Regions from separate parts of the Alteromonas sp. MmMcT2-5 genome, predicted to be linked through region 1. Evidence: predicted binding sites of a transcription regulator. Region 1 holds the regulator's gene; the other holds the start of a gene.
The links. Region 1 encodes ArgR, which controls arginine synthesis, uptake and breakdown. Its sites were predicted from a motif close to ANTGAATANNTATTCANT; they were not measured.

Region 1 (3,614 bases):
AGACCCGTTAAACCCTGGTATCGCAACTTCGAACTACGAAGTGCCACATCGCTTTACGTTTAACTTGCGTTATTCGACTGAAATTGTTGACGGTTACAAAACAAGCTTCTCGCTATTCGGATCTCGCCAGCAAGGTCGTCCATTCTCGTACACCTTTGACGGTATCACGATCGGCGACGCGCAGTTTAGAACAAACAATGCACTTCTTTACATCCCAGAAGTTGATGATCCAAACGTGACGTATGCAGAAGGCTTCGACTTAGGTGCATTCAACTCATTCATCGATGAAGGTGGTTTTGCTCGCGGCGAAATCCTTGAGCGTAACTCTGAAAATGCTGAATGGTATTCTCGAGTTGACTTCCGTATTGACCAGCAACTTCCTGGTTTCATGAAAGGTCATCGCGCAAGTGCATACTTCATCCTTAAGAACGTTGGTAACTTCTTAAATGATGATTGGGGCGTTCGTAAAATTGGTCCATTCGTTTCAGCTCCTGTACTTGATGCATCGCTAAATAGCGATGGTACATATACGTACAACGAGTTCTTTGAAGGTAACACTAATCAAAATGGATTCTTTAATGAGCAATCATTATGGCAAATCCGAGTTGGTGTTAAGTACAGCTTCTAATCCAATGGTGTGAACCTATTGTAGTGTTAGGTGCCACTCTCCTTAACAGGAAGTGGCACTTTTTTATGCCCGTCATTAATCTCATAACCATGCAATCTAACGATCCTCCACTTTTTTAATGATCTGAATACGTACATTAGTCGAACTGATTGACGACAAATTTTTAAATGCTCGAAAGGAGGGCTTATGTCAAAACATATGCTAATGGTAATGACATCTCACGAAATTATGGGTGATACTGGCAAAAAGACAGGCATGTGGTTGGAAGAGTTTGCTGCGCCGTACTACGCATTTAAAGACCAAGGATATACGATAACGTTGGCGTCACCCATGGGAGGGCAAGTACCTATCGACCCTAATAGTCTGGTTGACGATGCAATGACCGATGACGCTATGCGATATACGAAAGATGATCTGGCACGTAACGCTATAGCGTCGACGATTCCGCTCGAAGACGTGCGTGCTGATGAGTTTGACGCGGTGTTCTATCCGGGGGGACACGGCCCGTTGTGGGACCTTTCTGACAATGTGCACTCGATAAAACTAATCGAAGACTTTATCGCAGCTAATAAACCCGTTGGGGCAGTATGCCACGCGTCAATTGCACTTAAAGACGTTAAAACGCCTGACGGTAAATATTTGGTCGAAGGGAAGTCGGTTACCGGTTTCTCGAACAGCGAGGAAGCAGCGGTGGAGCTTACTGACGTAGTGCCTTATCTGGTTGAAGATGAACTGGTTAAAAAAGGCGGTAAGTATGAGAGCGCCGACAATTTTGCTGTAAAAGTGTGTACCGACGGGTTACTGGTGACGGGACAGAATCCGCCGTCATCACGACCAGCAGCCGATGCGCTGATTAAGCTATTGAGTTAGCGTCAGCGAACAGCAGAATATATAGTGCCCTCAATGAGAGGGCACCGTTTTAAAAGTGTGGCTACCTAAACGTTCTCAAACAGGTCTTCAACACGTTGTCTTAGTTCTTCAATTCTAGACACATCCGCTGGCGCGATGAAAATAGTGTCGTCACCTGCAATGGTGCCCAAAACCCCGTCTTTCTTACTTAATGAGTCAAGCAAGCGCGCAATAAGCTGTGCAGCACCAGGGCTGGTTCTAATGATTACCATTACGTTGTTGTGAACGATATCCAGTACCAGCTGTTTAAGAGGGCTTTTAGCCGTAGGCATACCTAGCTCTGGAGGCAAGCAATACACCATGTCACCTCGGGCATTTCGCGTGCGTACCGCCCCGAATTTGCTTAGCATTCTAGAGATTTTAGATTGGCTGATGTTGTCGAAGCCTTGTGCTTTTAATGCATCAACAATTTCGCCCTGTGAACCGTAACTTTCTGCTTTAAGAATTTCTTTAAAAGCTTTGATGAGTAGCTCTTGTTTTGCGTTTGCCATTAGCGCTCTTTTCTTTTTTGAGGGTTATCGTTAGGAATTATATTTAGTATGCGTATATTGTGCCGTACAGGTAGACTTTGCGCAATTTCTTTGCATAATCATTCATGATAATGAATATCGAGATAAAATCGCCATAAATAACGTTAATAAGACGATCCGGTGATTGAGTTTTCCCCCGCGTTGCATTAGTGTGACGTTCCGTTTAAATACGTGAAGTAATCCCATAGGAGAAATGGTATGAAAGTAGCCGTGTTAGGTGCTGCCGGTGGTATTGGTCAGGCGCTGTCTTTGTTGTTGAAAACACAATTGCCAGCAGGTTCAGATTTAGCGCTTTACGACGTAGCGCCAGTTGTTCCTGGTGTTGCCGTTGATTTGAGCCACATCCCCACTGCGGTAAAAGTAACCGGTCACGGTAAAGATGACCTAGCTGATGCACTAACTGGAGCAGACGTTGTTCTAATTCCAGCGGGTATGCCTCGTAAGCCAGGTATGGATCGTTCTGATCTATTCAACATCAACGCCGGCATTGTTAAAAACCTAATTGAAGGTGTAGCTGATAACTGCCCGAACGCGTGTGTTGGTATCATCACTAACCCAGTTAACACTACTGTTGCTATTGCAGCTGAAACGCTTAAAGCAAAAGGCGTTTATGACAAGAACAAGCTTTTTGGTGTAACGACACTAGACGTTATCCGTGCTGAAACGTTTGTTGCTGAACTTAAAGGTGTAGACGTATCTTCTGTGCACGTACCGGTAATCGGTGGTCACTCTGGTACAACTATCCTTCCTCTACTTTCACAAGTTGAAGGCGTAGAGTTCACAGACGAAGAAGTTGCTAGCCTAACTACTCGTATCCAAAACGCGGGTACTGAAGTTGTTGAAGCTAAAGCGGGCGGTGGCTCTGCAACCCTATCAATGGGTCAAGCAGCGGCACGCTTCTGTCTATCACTAGTTGCAGCAATGCAAGGTGAGAACGTTGTTGAGTACACTTATGTACAAACTGACGACAGCGACGACGCAGCATTCTTTGCACACCCAGTTCGCCTAGGCGCAAACGGTGTTGAAGAAATCTTGCCATACGGCGAGCTAAGCGCATTCGAAGAAAAAGCGAAAAACGACATGCTTGAAGGCCTACGTGGCGACATCAAGCTAGGCGTTGACTTCGTAAACGGCTAATAGCGCTATTGGCGGGGAAGCCTGAAAAGGCAATCAAAACGTAGGCCCGCCGTGAATACGTCCATGTAGGCTTCGCCACCGCATCCCTGCGGTGGAGAGCCTACATTTCAATCGCCTTTCCAGTCTTTGCACCAAGATGAAATTTTATTAGCTCTCATTTCTCTAAAAATAAGTGTTTCTGTTACCACCTTACGTATCCGGCCTTTTTTTGTTGCATCTTTGCAGGCTGCGTCGCGACATCCTTGTGGTACAGGAGCTTATAAGCTCTTCGCATTATTTAATGACAGTCGGTGGCAAGTAAATAGTGAATTCATTGATGGGTTCTATCAGGACGCTGTAAGGCGAATGTTGTTCTGACTCCTTAACAATGTCGAGATCAGATAAAAGCTTGAAACTCGCAGATACAAGTT
Region 2 (3,614 bases), on a different contig from region 1:
TCTGGCCCTTTTCTCACATTCAGCGAATTGGCACTTACATTGGCCACCCGCTTTACAGGGCTAGCGAGATCCCGCTGAATTTGATCATGCGCCTCTCGCTGTGAATTCGAATCACTTGACTCAGTTGCCCACCTTTCACTATCACTTTGCAAAACAGCGGCTTTGAGTCTTTGAAGGGGAAAAGCGGGGCCAGGATCGACCTTTCGTGACGGCGCTATTTCTTCATGCCCGACGATAGTAGAGATGTTGTAGTGGCTACACAACGCTTTACACAGCGATAGCGTCCTAACAATTTGTACGTCGGTGTACTTGTGCCAATAGCCCATAGACTGTTGGTTAATGTGCTGGGCAGCTAATACTTCATTCTCGCCAAAAATTTCGCCAAACCAACTTTCAAAGGTGCCGTCTCCTCTAGCCTTAAGCTGGCCGGCATTGTCTAATTCAATGCCGATAGAGTACTGATTCAAGCCACTACGCCCCTCGTAATAACTTTCTCCTGCGTGCCACGCTATTTTATTAGTCGGAAGCATTTGAACAATGTCACCATTGCGTCCAACGGCAAAGTGAGCTGACACACCGCTATCAGCATTGGTCAAGACATTCACCGAAGATGAAAGGCTACTACCGGCGGTAAAATGAATAACAATAGTATCGGGAGATCCAGATTGAAAACGCCCAGATGTGTTAGGAGAAAGCCTGAAGGTGATATTGTCGCCAGTTAGAATATGATCATCTATACTAAATAAAGGCAGTGGTGAAGCATGTAGTGTATTCATACAATAATCCTTATTGTCTTAACAGCACGCCACCACAGTGAATTTTTATTCTTCGCCTTCCACATAAGCGTACACTCAATTCACACACAGGGCTCTCTATCAACATCCTTCAGCGCACCACGGGCCTTACCTGTGGTTAATTTTCAACCAATATAGCAAACTACTTATATTAGTGGAACCATAGCTTTACAAATTAATAAAAATACACCGCAAACCGCTATTGACAACATAAAACATCAATTTCGAAGCATATTTATTCATTAATAAAACGCAAATGAGAAGTAATATCATTTATAAGGGATGAGTTATTCACTTTGCAATACTGATAACATTTTTGTTACAAATATAAATGACGACACGTAAGCAACTGATTAATATATATTTAATTATATTTATACTAATTCACTATAAAGCTTATACTTTTAGCGTTTGATTTTAGTTTTTAATGTGGGTATTTTGTACGGCCCGCATCGCAATAATGCATAAAAATGCGGAAACGACTGGAATCCTCTAATAATAAAATAACGACAAGAAAGGCGCACGCCGCGAGCAATACCGCTCGCAGGCATAAAAGACGTCTAATAATGTTGTGATACGCAAACCTAGGCGCATCTACACGCAACGCATACCTTGCCCAGTCAAAAGGTTGAAGGAGTTAAGAGATGAGTTTATATAATCCCAATGATTCCCGGGACAACTGTGGGTTTGGCTTAATCGCTCACACTCATGGGGAAGCCAGTCATGAATTGGTAACTACTGCAATACACGGTCTTGACCGTATGCAGCATCGTGGCGGTATCGCCGCCGACGGGAAAACCGGTGACGGCTGTGGTTTATTACTACAGAAACCGGATGCGTTCTTCCATGCAATCGCCGAAGAAAATGGCTGGAAACTCAGCAAAAAATACGGCGTGGGCATGATTTTCTTAAGTCAGGACCCGGTACTTGCGCAAGCCGCGCGTGAAGTACTTAATGAAGAACTAGAAAAAGAAACACTTTCAGTAGTGGGTTGGCGCGAAGTGCCTGTCGACCACTCAGTACTGGGTGAATTAGCGCTAACGGGTGTTCCACAAATTGAACAGGTATTTGTGAACGCGCCAGCAGGTTGGAGAAAACGCGACCTTGAGCGTCGTTTGTATATGATCCGCCGCCGCGCTGAAAAACGTCTTGAGAAAGATCCCGATTTTTACGTAGCTTGTTTGTCGGGCTTGGTAACGATCTACAAAGGCTTGGTAATGCCAAAAGATTTACCCGCCTTTTATCACGATCTTGCCGATGAGCGTATGCAAAGCGCAATTTGCGTTTTCCACCAACGCTTTTCAACAAATACACTACCACGCTGGCCGCTTGCTCAGCCTTTCCGCTTCCTTGCGCACAACGGTGAAATTAACACCATTAAAGGAAACCGCGACTGGGCCATGGCACGTGCTGCTAAATTCGCAACGCCACTTATTCCAGATCTTAAAGATGCAGCCCCTTTCGTTAATACTGAAGGATCGGACTCATCCTCGCTGGATAACATGCTGGAGCTATTCTTAGCCGGCGGTATGGATTTATTCCGTGCTATGCGGTTACTTGTTCCACCCGCCTATCAAAACAACAAGACCATGGACGATGATCTTCGTGCATTTTACGAGTTCAACTCTATGCACATGGAACCATGGGATGGCCCAGCGGGTATCGTTTTAACTAACGGTCGCCACGTTGCCTGTAACCTTGATAGAAATGGTCTACGTCCTGCACGTTACGTTATTACTAAGAACGGTTTCATTACCCTAGCCTCAGAAGTAGGTATCTGGGATTACGAGCAAGCTGACGTAATTGAAAAAGGCCGTGTAGGCCCAGGTGAAATGCTTGCTGTAGACACTTACACAGGCAAAATCTGGCGCTCTACTGAAATTGATGAAGACTTAAAAGCACGCCATCCTTATAAAGAGTGGCTAGACAAGCATATTCGTCGACTTACACCAATTGAAAAGCTTGACGCGTCATTAATTGGTAAACGTGTGTTTGACGACGATGCCATGGCGGTGTACCACAAGCTACACGCCTACAGCTATGAAGAAATTCAACAAGTTGTAAAAGTACTCGCGAAAGACGGCCAAGAAGCCGTTGGTTCAATGGGTGATGACACGCCAATGGCGGTTATGTCCTCGCGTCAACGTACAGTTTACGACTATTTCCGTCAGCAATTCGCACAGGTTACTAACCCGCCTATCGACCCGCTACGTGAAAACCACGTTATGTCGTTGGCAACCTGTATTGGCCGCGAGCAAAACGTATTTAGCGAAACCTCAGGTTACGCTGACCGCGTATTGTTTGACTCGCCAGTGCTAATGTATACCGACCTTAAGCAACTGCGCGAATTTAACCCAGACAACTACTACTCAGAAGTCGTGGAGCTTCAGTATGCGCCGCAAGAAGGTTTGAAGAAAGCCATCGAGCGCGTTTGTAACGAAGTAGAAATGCTGGTTAAAAACAAGCGTGCTGCGTTCGTTATTCTGTCTGACAGAAACATTAAACAAAATCGCTTGGTTATCCCTGCAGCAATGGCAGTTGGTGCGGTACAACGTCGCTTAGTTGAAAAGTCATTACGCTGCGATGCTAACGTTGTTGTTGAAACAGCAAGTGCCCGCGATCCACACCATTTCGCGGTGCTGATTGGCTTAGGTGCCACTGCGGTTTACCCATTCCTAGCATATGAAACTATTGAGCAGCTTTGTGAAAAAGGCGAGCTAGATATTTCTCCTATGCAGGCCACGTTGAACTACCGTAAGGGTATCAACAAAGGCTTGTACAAGATCATGTCGAAAATGGGTATTAGCACTGTTGCTAGCT

Region 2: the regulator ArgR is predicted to act here: its motif matches at 1,146-1,163, upstream of gltB (glutamate synthase large subunit).

What each region holds. Positions count from the first base shown of each region.
Region 1 covers NZ_JAKRFB010000015.1:37,867-41,480, forward strand. The annotation lists gene MHN09_RS08645 (TonB-dependent receptor) at 1-628, shown strand, start outside; gene MHN09_RS08650 (type 1 glutamine amidotransferase domain-containing protein) at 815-1,498, shown strand; gene argR (transcriptional regulator ArgR) at 1,564-2,028, opposite strand; gene mdh (malate dehydrogenase) at 2,266-3,204, shown strand; gene MHN09_RS08665 (DUF2071 domain-containing protein) at 3,478-3,614, opposite strand, start outside.
Region 2 covers NZ_JAKRFB010000008.1:70,230-73,843, forward strand. The annotation lists gene MHN09_RS06145 (N-acetylmuramoyl-L-alanine amidase) at 1-776, opposite strand, end outside; gene gltB (glutamate synthase large subunit) at 1,439-3,614, shown strand, end outside.